3 regions of the Streptomyces sp. NPDC102462 genome follow, and region 3 is predicted to be linked to each of the others. Evidence: predicted binding sites of a transcription regulator. Region 3 holds the regulator's gene; each other region holds the start of a gene.
What was found. Region 3 encodes HrcA, which represses chaperone genes, less so after heat shock. Its sites were predicted from a motif close to TTNGCACTCNGNNNNNCNGAGTGCNAA; they were not measured.

Region 1 (5,483 bases), on a different contig from region 3:
ACGTCGCCGCGCAGCTGCGGACCCTCGGCTACGTCCCGAAGCGGATCTCCGCAGCGGACCGCTACGCGACCTCCGTCTCGGCGGCCAAGGTGGTGACCACCAGCCCGAAGTACGTCTTCCTGGCCAGCGGCACCGACTACAAGGCGGCCCTTCCGGCGGCCGCGGCGGCGGGCGCCGACGGCCCGGCCGCCGCGGGCAGTCTCGTCCTGACCAGCGGCAACACGCTGTCCTCGGCGGTGAAGTCGTACCTCAACAGCCTGAACCCCGACAAGACCATGATCATCCCGGTCGGGTCGGCGGCGAAGTACGCGGTGACGCACACGTACCTCTCCAAGTGGCCGTCGACGTACTACTACTACCCGGTCACGGCGGGCACCGCCGAGGCCCTCTCGGTGGCCGTCGCCAAGCTCTGGTGGACCACGCCGCGCACGGTCGCCGTCGCCTACACCGGCTCCTGGCGCGACGGGATCTCCGCGGGCGCGGCGATGAACGTCTACGGCCCGATCCTGTGGACGTCCCGGCCCGGCCTGTCCGACGACACGAAGAGCTACCTGCTGCGCCAGTCCGCGGGCACCCACTCCGTCATCGCCTTCGGCGACACCGGCTCGGTCACCCTGGGCGGGCTGAACACGGCCGGCTCGTCAATCAGCGTCGGCGGGAACGACTTCGTGTACCGGCCGTTCTACAACGGCGTCGAGGGCGCGGGCACGCAGTCCTTCGCGCTGCGCGCCGGCGGCGACGGGCCCGCAGCCGCCCCGGCCAAGTCCGGCCGGCCGGACGCCGAGCCGGACCTGGACTCGCTCAGGACGGCCCGGCACCAGTAGCGGTCGCCGTCGCGGGGGCCCCGATCAGCATGGTCGGCGCCCCCGCGACGCGCGTGAGGAACACCGTCGCCGCGTTCGGCCCCTGCGGCCTGACTTTCCTGCGCAGTTCGTCCGGCTCCACCGCCGACCCCCGCTTCTTCACGGTCAGCGTCCCGACCCGACGCTCCCGCAGCAGCGCCCTCAACTTCTTCACGTTGAAGGGGAGCCGGTCGGTGATCTCGTAGGCCGTGGCGTACGGTGTCGCCCGCAGCTCGTCCGCGGTCACATAGGCGATGGTCGCGTCGATCAGCCCGCCGCCCAGCTCCGCGGCGACCTCGGCCACCAGGTGCGCGCGGATGACGGCGCCGTCGGGTTCGTACAAGTACCGCCCCACGGGCCGCACTTCGGGGTCCGGCAGGCCCCGGCCGAGCAGGGTGCGCGGACCGGGCAGCAGGGTGGCCCGCACGGCGCCCGGTGTCCCGGTGCCGAACCAGAGCACCGCCTCCTTCACCTCCCCGCCGTCCGAGATCCACTCGGCCTCCGCCCGGTCCGGGATCGCCTCGTGGGCGATCCCCGGCGCGATCTTCAGCGCGGCCGTGCGCGCCGCCGACGCCGCGCCCACCGCCCAGGACAGCGGTGGCGAGTAGCCCTCCGGGTCGAAGATCCGCCCACCCGCCGCCCGGCCGCCGCCCGTCACCGACGTGCCCCGCGCGGCTCCTCCCGTTCGGCCGCCGCGCCGGGCCGGGTCGACGAACACGGCGTCCCAGCCGGAGGTGTCGACCCCGGTGACATCCGCCTCCCGCACCTCGATCAGCTCCTCAAGGCCCAGGGCCGCCGCGTTGGCGCGGGCGACCTCGACCGTCAGCGGATCCCGGTCCACGGCGAGCACCCGGATCCCGGCGCGGGCGAACGCGATCGCGTCGCCGCCGATGCCGCAGCACAGGTCGGCGACGGAGCCGACGCCCAGGTCGCGCAGGCGTGCCGCCCGGTACGTCGCCACGCTGGTCCGGGTCGCCTGCTCGACCCCGTCGGGCGTGAAGTACATCAGGCCCGCGTCCGCGGCCCCGAACTTCGCCACCGCCCGCTGCCGCAGCCGGGCCTGGCCGAGGGCCGCCGAGACCAGTTCGGCCGGGTGCGCGCGGCGCAGCCGGGTGGCGACGGCGAGTTCGTCGCCGGGCCGCGTGTCGCGTACCTCGTCGAGGAGGGCACGGCCCTCGGGGGTGAGCAGTGAGCGGAAGGGGAGCAGGTCGTTCACCGGGTCATTGTGGGCCAGTCGGTGGATGCTGCGCCCGCGGCGGCGGTGTCGGACCCGATCGGCGGCCGGCGGCTGCGAGGATCCGGCACCATGCGAGTAGTAGTACAAAATGACAAAATTAGCGCACATCGTGGCAGGCCGTCCGTCCGGGGCGGCATCGCCCTGCTCGCCGTCACCGCCGTCGTCTCCGGCTGCACGGCGCCAGGCGGTGACGCGGACGTCCGCCCCGCCTCGGGCCGGCAGCCGCACCAGGCGCCCCCCGCCCCCCGCCTGGACGACTACGACGCCCGGCGCGGCGCCGACCGTGCCACCCTGGCCGCCGCCGCCCGCCGCTGGGGCCTGGACGAGGTACCCCTGACGCCCCCGCCGCCCCCCGCGCACAAGCCGCGGATCACGGCCCGCGACGGCTTCGAGGTCGAGGACCAGGAGGAACTGGGCCTGCCCCCGGTCTTCACCACGATCCCCACCCGGCAGAAGGTGGTCTTCCTCACCATCGACGACGGCGCCGAGAAGGACCCGGCGTTCCTGCGCATGATGGCCGACCTGAAGATCCCGTACACCGCCTTCCTCAGCGACTACCTGGCCAAGGACGACTACGGCTACTTCCGGACGATGCAGTCGCAGGGCATCACGCTCAACAACCACACCCTCCACCACCCCTACCTGCCCGGCCTGTCCTACGAGGAGCAGCGGGACGAGATCTGCGGCATGCAGGACATCCTGGAGAAGCAGCTCGGCAAGCGCCCGACCGTCTTCCGCCCGCCGTACGGCAACTACAACCGGGACACCCTGGTCGCCGCCAAGTCCTGCGGGATCAAGTACGCGCCGATCTGGGACGAGGAGGTCTTCGTCGACCACTGGGAGTACCGCGAGTGGGACCGCGGCCTGCACCCCGGGGACATCGTGCTCACCCACTTCCGGGGCCGCTCCGACTGGGACGGGTCCATGACCGACATGGTCCGGCGGTTCCTGAACAAGGTCACCCGCGAGGGCTACGCGGTGGCCCGCCTGGAGGACTACCTGTGAGGCGCCAGGGGCGGCCCACGGCGGCGGCACGGTGCCGGACGCCGGCCGCCGCCCTGGCCGGCGTCCTGCTCCTGGCCGGCTGCGCCCAGTCCGTCGACCCCATCGAACGGCTCGGCAAGAAGGCCGCCCAGGGCGTACGGTCACACGGTCCGGCCACCCGGCAGCCCTACCGCCAATGGGGCCTGAGCGCCCCGCTCGCCCCGGCCCCCAAACCCGCCGCGCGCCCCCTGCCGGCCGGCACCGCGGGCCGCCCCCTGCCCCCGGTCGTGGACCATGTGACGACATCCGACCCGGTCGTCTTCCTCACCTACGACGACGGCGCCGAGCGGGACCCCCGGTTCATCGACATGGTCCGCGACCTGCGGCTCCCGGTCAGCTTCTTCCTCACCGACAGCGTCGTCGGCCCGGGCTACGGCCACTTCGCCCGCCTCCGCTCGGTCGGCGCCGACGTCCAGAACCACACCCTCGACCATCCCGCCCTGCGCGGACTGCCCTACGCGGGGCAGCGCGCCGAGATCTGCGGCCAGCAGGACAAGCTCAGGTCCCGCTTCGGCATCCGCCCCCGCCTCTTCCGCCCGCCCTACGGCACGTACGACACGACGACCCTCACCGCGGCGGCCGACTGCGGCATCGCCGCGGTGATCCTGTGGCGGGCCGAGATGGGCGCCGACACCCTCGACTACGTCCGGGGCGACAAGCGCCTGCGCCCCGGCGACATCATCCTGGTCGGTCCCGACGAGTCCACCGGACCCACCCTCAGGGAGCGCACGACGCGCCTGCTCCGGCGGGTCCAGGCCGCCGGTCTGACCGTGGGCCGCCTGGAGGACTACCTGTGAGCCGTCGGGGCCACCTCGGCGGACGCGCCGCCGCGGATTGGCACTCCGCTTGACCGAGTGCTAATCGCAGTCATAGTCTCGGGTCTGGCACTCCCCCATGGAGAGTGCCAACAACGCGACGGGCAGGTCCGGCACCCGCGACGACGGATCGACCTGGTCGCCACCTCAGACAGTTAACCCCGTGAGATCTCCGAAGGGGGAGGTCGGATCGTGACGACCGCCAGCTCCAAGGTTGCCATCAAGCCGCTTGAGGACCGCATCGTGGTCCAGCCGCTGGACGCCGAGCAGACCACGGCCTCGGGCCTGGTCATCCCGGACACCGCCAAGGAGAAGCCCCAGGAGGGCGTCGTCCTGGCCGTGGGCCCGGGCCGCTTCGAAGACGGCAACCGTCTTCCGCTCGACGTCAGCGTCGGCGACGTCGTGCTCTACAGCAAGTACGGCGGCACCGAGGTGAAGTACAACAACGAGGAGTACCTCGTTCTCTCGGCCCGCGACGTGCTCGCGATCATCGAGAAGTAATTCACCCCGAAGCACTCGTGCTGTGAGCTGCGCCCCTGGCCCCGCCATCAAGAAGCCGGGTGCCCGGGGCGCAGCGTCTTTATCACCAGAATTCCGAGAGGGCTCCCGCTGCCATGGCGAAGATCCTGAAGTTCGACGAGGACGCCCGTCGCGCCCTTGAGCGCGGCGTCAACAAGCTGGCCGACACGGTGAAGGTGACGATCGGCCCCAAGGGCCGCAACGTCGTCATCGACAAGAAGTTCGGCGCCCCCACCATCACCAACGACGGCGTCACCATCGCCCGTGAGGTAGAGATCGAGGATCCGTACGAGAACCTCGGCGCCCAGCTGGTCAAGGAGGTGGCGACCAAGACCAACGACATCGCGGGTGACGGCACCACCACCGCCACCGTGCTGGCCCAGGCCCTGGTGCGCGAGGGCCTGAAGAACGTCGCCGCCGGTGCCTCCCCGGCCGCCCTGAAGAAGGGCATCGACGCCGCCGTCAAGGCCGTCTCCGAGGACCTGCTCGGCTCGGCCCGGCCGATCGACGAGAAGTCCGACATCGCCGCCGTCGCCGCGCTGTCCGCCCAGGACCAGCAGGTCGGCGAGCTGATCGCCGAGGCGATGGACAAGGTCGGCAAGGACGGTGTCATCACCGTCGAGGAGTCCAACACCTTCGGCCTCGAACTGGACTTCACCGAGGGCATGGCCTTCGACAAGGGCTACCTGTCGCCGTACTTCGTGACGGACCAGGAGCGCATGGAGGCCGTCCTGGAGGACCCGTACATCCTCATCAACCAGGGCAAGATCTCCGCCATCGCGGACCTGCTGCCGCTGCTGGAGAAGGTCATCCAGGCGGGCTCCTCCAAGCCGCTGCTGATCATCGCCGAGGACGTCGAGGGCGAGGCCCTGTCGACCCTGGTCGTCAACAAGATCCGCGGCACCTTCAACGCCGTCGCGGTGAAGGCCCCGGGCTTCGGCGACCGCCGCAAGGCGATGCTGCAGGACATGGCGATCCTCACCGGCGCCACCGTCATCTCCGAAGAGGTCGGCCTCAAGCTGGACC
Region 2 (5,483 bases), on a different contig from region 3:
CTTCTCCGGCTTGTCGGCGATGACGGCCTCGGTGGTGAGGAACAGCGCGGCGATGGACGCGGCGTTCTGCAGGGCGGAACGCGTCACCTTCGCCGGGTCGATGATGCCCTCGGCGACCAGGTCGACGTACTCGCCGGTCGCGGCGTTCAGGCCGTGACCCGGGGTGAGGTTGCGGACCTTCTCGACCACGACGCCGCCCTCGAGGCCGGCGTTGACGGCGATCTGCTTGAGCGGGGCCTCCAGGGCGAGCTTCACGGCCTGCGCGCCGGTCGCCTCGTCACCCTCCAGCTCCAGCTTCTCGAAGACGCTGGTGGTCTGCAGCAGGGCCACGCCACCACCGGCGACGATGCCCTCCTCGACGGCCGCCTTGGCGTTGCGCACGGCGTCCTCGATGCGGTGCTTGCGCTCCTTGAGCTCCACCTCGGTGGCGGCACCGGCCTTGATGACGGCGACGCCGCCGGCCAGCTTGGCCAGGCGCTCCTGGAGCTTCTCGCGGTCGTAGTCCGAGTCGCTGTTCTCGATCTCGGCGCGGATCTGGTTGACCCGGCCGTTGACCTGCTCGGAGGAGCCGGCACCGTCGACGATGGTGGTCTCGTCCTTGGTGATGACGACCTTGCGGGCGCGGCCCAGGAGGTCCAGGGTCGCGTTCTCCAGCTTGAGGCCGACCTCCTCGGAGATGACCTCGCCGCCCGTGAGGATGGCGATGTCGCCGAGCATGGCCTTGCGGCGGTCGCCGAAGCCCGGGGCCTTGACGGCGACGGACTTGAAGGTGCCGCGGATCTTGTTGACGACCAGGGTCGACAGGGCCTCGCCCTCGACGTCCTCGGCGATGATCAGCAGCGGCTTGCCCGACTGCATGACCTTCTCCAGGAGCGGGAGCAGGTCCTTGACGGAGCTGATCTTGGAGTTGGCGATCAGGATGTACGGGTCGTCGAGCGACGCCTCCATACGCTCCATGTCGGTGGCGAAGTACGCCGAGATGTAGCCCTTGTCGAAGCGCATGCCCTCGGTGAGCTCGAGCTCGAGACCGAAGGTCTGCGACTCCTCGACGGTGATGACGCCTTCCTTGCCGACCTTGTCCATGGCCTCGGCGATCAGCTCGCCGATCTGGGTGTCGGCGGCGGAGATGGAGGCCGTGGAGGCGATCTGCTCCTTGGTCTCGACGTCCTTCGCCTGCTCCAGCAGGGCGGCGGAGACGGCCTCGACGGCCCTCTCGATACCGCGCTTCAGGGCCATCGGGTTGGCGCCGGCGGCGACGTTGCGCAGGCCCTCCTTGACCAGGGCCTGGGCGAGGACGGTCGCGGTGGTCGTACCGTCACCGGCGACGTCGTCGGTCTTCTTGGCGACTTCCTTGACCAGCTCGGCGCCGATCTTCTCGTACGGGTCCTCCAGCTCGATCTCCTTGGCGATGGACACACCATCGTTGGTGATCGTGGGGGCGCCCCACTTCTTCTCAAGGACGACGTTGCGGCCCTTGGGGCCGAGGGTGACCTTGACGGCGTCGGCGAGCTGGTTCATACCGCGCTCAAGGCCGCGCCGCGCCTCCTCGTCGAACGCGATGATCTTGGCCATGTGAAGTGGTCCCTCCAGGACTGGGGGTGATTCCTTCGGACCGCGCCCGCGCCCGCGACGGACGGCTCACCGGCCTTGTGGTTCCTTGCCCCACCCGGCCTGCGGGCCTCACCGACCCGGTCCTTCATTGTCACTCTCACCTTCAGAGTGCTAACGCCAATGATTAGCACTCGACCCACCCGAGTGCAAGGTGCGCCCGCGCCGCGGACCCGTCGCGGGGCGCGCGACCGGGCCGTCGCGCCGGGCGCGCGCCCCCCGGCGCGACGGCCCGGACACCCGCGGCACAGGCCCCGCGGACACCGCGGCACCGGCCCTGCGGACACCCCCCGCGGCACCGGCCCTGCGGCATGCATGGACCCCGCGGCCAAGGCCCCGCGGCGCGGCCCCTCCGGCCCGGGCACGACGAAGGGCCCGCACCCCGGGAGGTGCGGACCCTTCGCGCTGAGAATGTTCAGGCGGTGACGCGAACCATGTCGGCCTGCGGGCCCTTCTGACCCTGCGAGATCTCGAACTCGACCCGCTGGCCCTCTTCCAGGGTGCGGTAGCCGTCCATCTGAATCGCGCTGTAGTGGACGAAGACGTCCGCACCACCGTCGACCGCGATGAAGCCGTACCCCTTCTCCGCGTTGAACCACTTGACGGTGCCCTGAGCCATGCCTAACTCCCCTATTACTGGCCCTTGCACAGATCCACACTTCGCGGACCCGGGTCAGACCTCACCCCCCAAGGTTGGGGGCGTGCGCCGGAACGCGTCGACCGCGGCTGAATGTATCTGTCCAACTGCCGTCTGCAACAGGTCAATCGGACGAGAAATCTGGACGCACCCGGTCGGGAATCTGCCGAGAATTCGGCAGAATTCAGGGCAAGTCGGGCCCTATAAAAGGAATAAAAGCCGCGAAGAACGCATGGACTTTGGCGACTTCTTGGCGGCTGCGCGGATTGAATCCGGGGCTTCCGACCCGGGGGCCGGGAACGCGTTCCCCAACTCTACCGCGCTCAACCCCACTGAATGGCCCCCTCCGCTTCTCTCACGGAGGGGGCCATCGGACGAACAGTCGGTAACCGAAGTCACCGAAAGTGAGGGACCGTCAGCCGCCGGCCACGGCGGGGATGATGGACACGCCCGCACCGTCCGGCGTCGCCGTCTGCAGGCCCTGCTCGAAGCGGACGTCGTCGTCGTTGACGTACACGTTCACGAAGCGGCGCAGCTTGCCCTGGTCGTCCAGGACGCGAGCGGAGATGCCGGTGTGGTTCTTCTCCAGGTCGGCGATCACCTCTGCGAGGTTCGCGCCCTCGGCGCTCACCTCGGACAGGCCGCCCGTGTAGGTACGCAGGATGGTCGGGATGCGAACGGTCACGCTCATGCGAGGCCAGCCTCTCGGAAGGAGTCCAGGTTCGGGCGGATGGTGGCGGTCAGGCCGGTGCCGGCCACCGCGTCGAGGGTCTTGAGGCCGTCGCCGGTGTTGAGGACGACCGTGGTGAGCGCCGGGTCGAGGACGCCCTCGTCGAGGAGCTTCTTCGTCACGCCCACGGTGACACCGCCGGCCGTCTCCGCGAAGACACCCTCGGTGCGCGCCAGCAGCTTGATCGCGTCGACGACCTGGTCGTCCGTCACGTCCTCCACCGCACCGCCCGTGCGGCGCGCGATGTCCAGCACGTACGGCCCGTCGGCCGGGTTGCCGATCGCCAGGGACTTGGCGATCGTGTTCGGCTTCTGCGGGCGGACCACGTCATGTCCTGCCTTGAACGCCGTGGACACCGGCGAGCAGCCCTCGGCCTGCGCGCCGAAGATCTTGTACGGCCGGTCCTCGACCAGGCCCAGCGCGATCAGCTCCCGCAGCCCCTTGTCGATCTTGGTGAGCTGGGAGCCGGAGGCGATCGGCACGACGATCTGGTCGGGCAGCCGCCAGCCGAGCTGCTCACAGATCTCGTACGCCAGGGTCTTGGAGCCCTCCGCGTAGTACGGGCGCAGGTTGACGTTGACGAAGCCCCAGCCCTCACCCGCCGGGTCGCCGATCAGCTCGGAGCAGAAGCGGTTCACGTCGTCGTAGTTGCCCTCGATGCCGACCAGCTCACCGCCGTAGATCGCGGCCATGACGACCTTGCCCTGCTCCAGGTCGTACGGGATGAACACACAGGAGCGCAGGCCGGCCCGGGCCGCCGCGGCGCCGACGGCCCCGGCGAGGTTGCCGGTCGAGGAGCAGGACAGGGTCGTGAAGCCGAAGGCGCGCGCCGCCTCCAGCGCCTGGGCGACCACCCGGTCCTTGAAGGAGTGCGTCGGGTTGCCGGAGTCGTCCTTCACGTACAGGCCGCCGGTGACGCCGAGTTCACGGGCCAGGTTGTCGGCCTGGACCAGCTTGGTCCAGCCAGGGTTCAGATTGGGCTTTTCGGCCACGTCCGCGGGGACGGGCAGCAGCGGCGCATAGCGCCAGATGTTCGCGGGACCCGCCTCGATCGTCCGGCGCAGCTCCTCGGTGTCGTACGCCGAGAAGTCGTAAGCGATCTCCAGCGGGCCGAAACACTCCTCGCAGGCGAACACCGGGCCGAGCGGCACCCGGTGGCCGCACTCGCGGCAGCTCAGGGCCGCGGCGGGACCGAGGTCCACCGACTGGTTCGTGGTGCTTGCAACGGTCTGCACAGCCATGTGAGGCGAGGCCCTTTCTCCTCATCTTCCTCACGACGCATCTCGCCGTGAGACGGATTTGGCACCTTCCCTAGCCGGGAGCCTCGCGGAAACGATCGGCTTGCGCAGCGATCAGTACGAGAACCGGCTGGAGGGTTGCCGGGGCTTCATCGGGCCGTGTCCCTCTGCCCCTCTGGATGAGCTGTATGCGGTTGTGAACGCCGACGACCCCCGACATGCGATGGTCATCCGCGTTGTTCAAGACTGTAACCGACGGCCAGGACAGTTGAGATAGTCGTCCGAACCGCGAGATGGATCACACATGCACCCGGTGTGATCACGACAGTGAGGAGCAGCTGACTGTGCTGGAAGAAGTCGAGCGCTGGCTGGCCACCCGCTCCTGGTCCGTGACCGACCGGCCACTGCACAAGATCCTCGCCGCGAAACAGCGTACGGGCCAGTCGGTCTCCGTCGTGCTGCCCGCGCTCAACGAGGAGGAGACGGTCGGCGACATCGTCGCCGTCATCCGGCGCGACCTCATGCGGCGGGCTCCGCTGGTCGACGAGATCGTCGTGGTCGACTCGGGGTCCACCGACCGCACCTCCGAGGTGGCCGCCGCCGCGGGCGCCCAGGTGGTGCACCGCGACGCCATCCTGCCGCGGCTGCCCGCCGCGCCCGGCAAGGGCGAGGTCCTGTGGCGCTCGCTGCTCGTCACCGGCGGGGACATCGTCTGCTTCGTCGACGCGGACCTGCGGGAGTTCTCCTCCGACTTCGTCACCGGGATCGTCGGCCCGCTGCTCACCGAACCGGACGTCGACCTGGTCAAGGCCATGTACGACCGCCCGCTGGCCGGCGCGGCGGGCCAGGGCGGCCGGGTCACCGAGCTGATGGCGCGACCGCTGCTCAATCTGCACTGGCCGCAGCTGGCCGGTTTCGTGCAGCCGCTCGGCGGCGAGTACGCGGCCCGCCGCTCACTGCTGGAGCGGCTGCCGTTCCCCGTCGGGTACGGCGTCGAACTGGGCATGCTGGTCGACGCCCTGCACCTGGTGGGCCTTGACGCCCTCGCCCAGGTCGACGTCGGTGTGCGCAGGCACCGGCACCAGGACGGGCAGGCGCTGGGCCGGATGGCCGCCGCGATCTACCGCACCGCGCAGCTGCGGCTGGCCCGCGGGCACCTCGTACGCCCGTCCCTCACCCAGTTCGAACGCGGCGAACACGGCTTCGAACCACACACCTACCCGGTGGACACCGAGGAACGCCCACCCATGGTCCAGATCACGGAGTACAC
Region 3 (5,483 bases):
ACACCGGCCGGGATCTTCACCGTCAGGGTCCGGCGCGAACGCACCCGGCCGTCACCCGCGCACTCCGGGCACGGCGTCGGCACGACCGTGCCGAAGCCCTGGCACTGCGGGCACGGGCGCGAGGTCATGACCTGGCCCAGGAAGGACCGCGTCACCTGCGACACCTCACCGCGCCCGCGGCACATGTCACACGTCTGGGCCGTGGTGCCCGGCGCCGCGCCCTCGCCGTTGCAGGTCTTGCAGACGACGGCCGTGTCGACCTGGATGTCCTTCGTCGTACCGAAGGCCGCCTCGTCCAGCTCGACCTCGATACGGATCATGGCGTCCTGGCCGCGCCGGGTGCGCGAGCGCGGCCCGCGCTGCGACGCCGTGCCGAAGAACGCGTCCATGATGTCGGAGAAGTTGCCGAAGCCGCCCGCCCCGAAGCCGCCCGCGCCGGCGCCGCCGGACTGCGAGAGGGGATCGCCGCCGAGGTCGTAGACCTGCTTCTTCTGCGGGTCCGACAGCACCTCGTAGGCGGCGTTGATCTCCTTGAAGCGCTCCTGCGTCTTCGGATCGGGGTTGACGTCCGGGTGCAGCTCGCGCGCGAGCCGCCGGAAAGCCTTCTTGATCTCATCCTGCGACGCGTCGCGGCGCACGCCGAGAACGGCGTAATAGTCCGTGGCCACCTACGACTCCGCCAGGATCTGTCCGACGTACCGTGCCACTGCGCGTACCGCTCCCATCGTTCCCGGGTAATCCATGCGGGTCGGTCCGACCACGCCGAGCTTGGCGACTGCCTCGCCGCCCGAACCGTAGCCGACCGACACCACGGACGTGGAGTTGAGTCCCTCATGGGCGTTCTCGTGACCGATGCGCACCATCACGCCCGGATCCTTGGCCTCGCCCAGCAGCTTGAGGAGCACCACCTGCTCCTCCAGCGCCTCCAGGACCGGCCGGATCGTGAGGGGGAAGTCATGTCCGAAGCGGGTCAGATTGGCGGTGCCGCCGATCATCAGCCGCTCCTCGTTCTCCTCGACCAGTGTCTCCAGGAGGGTGGAGAGCACCGCCGAGACCGTACCGCGGTCCTCCGCCTCGAAGGCATCGGGCAGATCCTCGACCAGGTTCGGCACGTCCGTGAAGCGGCGGCCCGCGACCCGGCTGTTGAGCCGCGCGCGCAGATCCGCCAGGGACGTCTCGCCGAACGGCACCGGGCAGTCGACCATCCGCTGCTCGACCCGGCCGGTGTCCGTGATCAGCACGAGCATCACGCGCGCGGGGGCGAGCGAGAGCAGTTCCACATGCCGCACGGTCGAACGGGTCAGGGACGGATACTGCACGATGGCGACCTGCCGGGTCAGCTGCGCGAGCAGCCGCACCGTCCGCGTCACGACGTCGTCGAGGTCGACGGCGCCGTCGAGGAAGTTCTGGATGGCGCGCCGCTCGGGCGCGGTCATCGGCTTGACGCCGGCCAGCTTGTCCACGAACAGCCGGTAGCCCTTGTCGGTGGGGATCCGCCCCGCGCTGGTGTGCGGCTGGGCGATGAACCCCTCGTCCTCCAGGGCCGCCATGTCGTTACGGACCGTGGCCGGGGAGACGCCGAGGTTGTGCCGCTCGGTGAGCGCCTTCGAACCCACCGGCTCCTCGGTGCCGACATAGTCCTGGACGATGGCACGCAGCACCTGGAGCCTGCGTTCGCTCAGCATCGCGCGTCCACCTCCAGCAAGTCGTCCCCGCGGCCCTTCGGGTCCTTCGCCTGGCACTCTGAGCAGGCGAGTGCCAGCTTCCCCGCCCCAGTGTACGGCCGTGGGGTACACCCCGGGCAAGGCCGGTCCCACCGGATCGTGCCCGGCGGCTCCCGGCGCTGAGCAGGTCCAGTGAAGTCCGCTGCGGTTCGACAGCGCCCCGAAGGGGCGCGGGGCTGTATTGATATGCGGCTCCGCCGCGCGGGCGCGACCAGCCACGACGGTGCCGCAGACGACCGACGGCATATCGCGGCATGCCCAGCGGAGCGCTTAGCGTCGCCGTATGACGGCGACTTGGGAAGAGGCGGGCTGGGAGCGGGTGGCCCCCGGGGTGGGGCGGTGCCGGCTGCCGGGCTGGGACTGTACGGCCGGACTGGTCCTCGGGGCGAGCGCGGCGCTCGTCGTGGACGCCGGGTCGAGCCTCGCGGAGGGCGCCCGGCTGCGCGCGGCGGCCGAGCGGATCGCCGGCCGCGGTGTGACCCATCTCGCGCTCACCCATCCCCACTTCGACCATGTCTTCGGCGCGGCGGCGTTCGCCGGGGCCGAGGTGTACGCCGCGGCCGGCATGGACGCGGTGTTCGCCCGCGAGCGGGACGGACTGCGCCGGGACGCGGTCCGCAACGGCCTGGACGCACGGCTCGCGGCCGAGGCGGCGCGCGCCCTGGCCCGGCCCGACCACCCGGTCAGCGGCGAGCGGACGCTGGACCTGGGCGGCGGCCGGCGGGTGCTGCTGGCGGACGTGGGCCCCGGTCACACCGCCCATGACCTGGCGGTGCTGGTCCCCGGCGAGCCGGGGGTCGTCTTCTGCGGCGACCTGGTCGAGGAGTCCGGGGAGCCGCAGGCGGGCCCCGACGCCGTACCGTCCCGCTGGCCCGCCGCCGTCGACCGGCTGCTCGCCCTGGGCGGCCCGGACGCGCTGTACGTGCCCGGTCACGGGGCGGTGGTGGACGCGGCGTTCGTCCGCGGGCAGCGGGACGCGCTGGCCGCGCGTTTCGGCGTGTCGTGATCGCCCGCCCGCGCTTTCTCCTATCGTCATCCGAATGCGCCAGTACTCACCGGACCTGACCCCGCCGTGGAAGAAGCCCCGGCCCGTCCCCGAGGTCCCGGCCGATCCCGGCCTGGTGGTGGAGGAGCCCGGCAGTGGCTTCTGCGGCGCGGTGATCCGCTGCGAGGCGGGCACGGTCACCCTGGAGGACCGCTTCGGCAAGCACCGTGTCTTCCCGCTGGAGCCGGGCGGCTTCCTGCTGGAGGGCAGGACGGTCACGCTGGTGCGCCCCTCGGCGGCTCCGGTACGGCCCACCCGCACGGCGTCCGGTTCGGTCGCCGTACCCGGCGCACGCGCGCGCGTGGCCCGCGCCGGGCGGATCTACGTCGAGGGCAGGCACGACGCGGAACTGGTCGAGAAGGTGTGGGGCGACGATCTGCGCATCGAGGGCGTCGTCGTGGAGTACCTGGAAGGCGTGGACGACCTGCCGGCCATCGTCGCCTCGTTCGCGCCGGGTCCGGACGCGCGGCTCGGCGTCCTGGTGGACCATCTGGTCCCCGGCACCAAGGAGTGGCGCATCGCCGAGTCGGTGACCGGCGAGCACGCGCTGGTCGTCGGCCACCCCTACATCGACATCTGGGAGGCGGTCAAGCCGTCGTCCCTGGGCATCGCGGGATGGCCGAAAGTACCGCACGGCCAGGACTGGAAGACGGGCGTGTGCCGGGCGCTCGGCTGGCCGGACAACACGGGCGCGGCGTGGCAGGGGATCCTGTCCCGCGTACGGTCCTACAAGGACCTGGAGCCGGAACTCCTGGGCCGGGTGGAAGAACTGATCGACTTCGTCACGGTCGCCGGTGACGTCTGACGGGGGCCTCCATGTCCGCCGGGATCAGTCCACCAGGTCCCGTACCACCGCGTCCGCCAGCAGTCGCCCCCGCAGTGTGAGCACCGCGTGCCCCGCCTCGTACGGCTCCCGTTCCAGCAGTCCGTCCGTGAGCGCCCGGCGCGAGGCCGCGAGGCCCGCCTCCCGCAGGAGTTCCAGGGGTACGCCCTGCCGCAGCCGCAGTTCCAGCAGGATCCGCTCCACACGGCGGTCCTCTTCGGACAGGATCTCCCGCCCGGCGCCGGGCGTGCGGCCCGCGGCCAGGGCCGCCGCGTACGCCCCCGGATGCTTCACGTTCCACCAGCGCACCCCGCCCACGTGGGAGTGCGCGCCGGGGCCCGCGCCCCACCAGTCGGCGCCGCGCCAGTACAGCTCGTTGTGCAGGCAGCGGCCGGCGGCCGACGTGGCCCAGTTGGACACCTCGTACCAGTCGAAACCCGCCGCGGCCAGGGTCTCCTCCGCGATCAGATAGCGGTCCGCGTGGACGTCGTCGTCGGTCATCGGGATCTCGCCGCGGCGGATGCGGCGGGCGAGTTGTGTGCCCTCCTCGACGATCAGGGCGTACGCACTGATGTGGTCGGGGCCCGCGCCGAGCGCCGCGTCGAGCGATGCCCGCCAGTCGTCGTCCGACTCCCCCGGCGTGCCGTAGATCAGGTCCAGGTTCACATGCTCGAAGCCAGCCGCCCGCGCCTCCGCGACGCACGCCTCCGGGCGGCCCGGGGTGTGGGTGCGGTCGAGGATCTTCAGCACGTGCCGGCGGGCGCTCTGCATGCCGAAGGAGATCCGGTTGAAGCCGCCCTCCCGCAGGGTGGCGAGATAGGCCGGGTCGACGGACTCGGGGTTTGCCTCCGTCGTGATCTCCGCGTCCGCGGCGAGCCCGAACTCGGTGCGGATCGCGCCCAGCATCCGCACCAGGTCGTCGGCGGCCAGCAGGGTCGGCGTGCCGCCGCCGACGAAGACCGTGCGCACCTCGCGCGGGTCGTCGCCGAGCACCTTGCGGGCCAGGCGGATCTCGTCCACCAGGGTGTCCGCGTAGTTCTCCCGGGAGGCGAGCACTCCGCCCGTGCCGCGCAGTTCGGTGGCGGTGTAGGTGTTGAAGTCGCAGTATCCGCAGCGGGTCGCGCAGTACGGGACGTGCAGGTAGAACCCGAGGGGCCGGCTTGCGGCCCCCAGGAGCGCGGACGCGGGCAACGCGCCGTCACCGGGCACGGGCTCACCATCGGGAAGAGCGGAAGGCATACCCCCATTCTCCAGCACCCCACCACCACACCCCCGCGCCCACCCCCACGCACCCCGCAGGTCGGGGGTGATTCCCTGTCGGCCGGCCGCGCCGTAGACCCGTTCGGGCCGGTCGCCGCGGGCTGGTCGGTCATTCCGTCTGGAGTACCAGTAAGGCGAGGTCGTCTTCCGGGGGCTGGTCTCCGAAGTCGTGCACCAGCCTTCTGATGCGCTCCGCGATCAGCTCCGCGCTCAGCCCGGCGCAGTCGGCCAGCGCCCGCGCGAGCCCGTCGCCGTCGTCGAGCTGGCGGGAGCCGCAGCGGCGCTCGGTCACGCCGTCGGTGACGCACAGCAGGCTGTCGCCCGGCCGCAGCTCGATGGTGTCGCTGGTGTACGTGGCGTCCTCGATGACACCGAGCAGGGTCTGCGGCTGCGCCGCCGTACGGACGTCGCCGTCGGGCCGCAGGACCAGCGGCAGCGGATGACCGGCCGAGGCGAGGGTGCAGCGGATGCCCCCCTCGAAGGGGACCAGTTCGCCGTAGAGGAGGGACAGGAATCGGTTCTGCGGGCCGTCACCGGGGCCCGCGGGACGGGCACCGGCCGCGACCAGCGCGCGAGCCGCCGCGTCCGCGGCCTCCGTCGCGTCGTCCAGCAGGAGCTGGTTGAGCCGGTC

Region 1: the regulator HrcA is predicted to act here: its motif matches at 3,958-3,984, upstream of groES (co-chaperone GroES).
Region 2: the regulator HrcA is predicted to act here: its motif matches at 1,736-1,762, upstream of groL (chaperonin GroEL).

The regions. Positions count from the first base shown of each region.
Region 1 covers NZ_JBIWKB010000002.1:304,273-309,755, reverse strand. Annotated here, with positions in the region: gene ACIRFL_RS03525 (cell wall-binding repeat-containing protein) at 1-824, shown strand, start outside; gene ACIRFL_RS03520 (methyltransferase domain-containing protein) at 802-2,166, opposite strand; gene ACIRFL_RS03515 (polysaccharide deacetylase family protein) at 2,149-3,084, shown strand; gene ACIRFL_RS03510 (polysaccharide deacetylase family protein) at 3,081-3,920, shown strand; gene groES (co-chaperone GroES) at 4,131-4,439, shown strand; gene groL (chaperonin GroEL) at 4,553-5,483, shown strand, end outside.
Region 2 covers NZ_JBIWKB010000041.1:45,182-50,664, reverse strand. Annotated here, with positions in the region: gene groL (chaperonin GroEL) at 1-1,572, opposite strand, end outside; gene ACIRFL_RS29665 (cold-shock protein) at 2,024-2,227, opposite strand; gene ACIRFL_RS29660 (MoaD/ThiS family protein) at 2,661-2,936, opposite strand; gene thrC (threonine synthase) at 2,933-4,216, opposite strand; SAM riboswitch class I at 4,235-4,399, opposite strand; gene ACIRFL_RS29650 (glucosyl-3-phosphoglycerate synthase) at 4,558-5,483, shown strand, end outside.
Region 3 covers NZ_JBIWKB010000034.1:75,555-81,037, reverse strand. Annotated here, with positions in the region: gene dnaJ (molecular chaperone DnaJ) at 1-668, opposite strand, end outside; gene hrcA (heat-inducible transcriptional repressor HrcA) at 669-1,685, opposite strand; gene ACIRFL_RS26885 (MBL fold metallo-hydrolase) at 2,008-2,730, shown strand; gene ACIRFL_RS26880 (DUF3097 domain-containing protein) at 2,765-3,574, shown strand; gene hemW (radical SAM family heme chaperone HemW) at 3,599-4,831, opposite strand; gene ACIRFL_RS26870 (SpoIIE family protein phosphatase) at 4,962-5,483, opposite strand, start outside.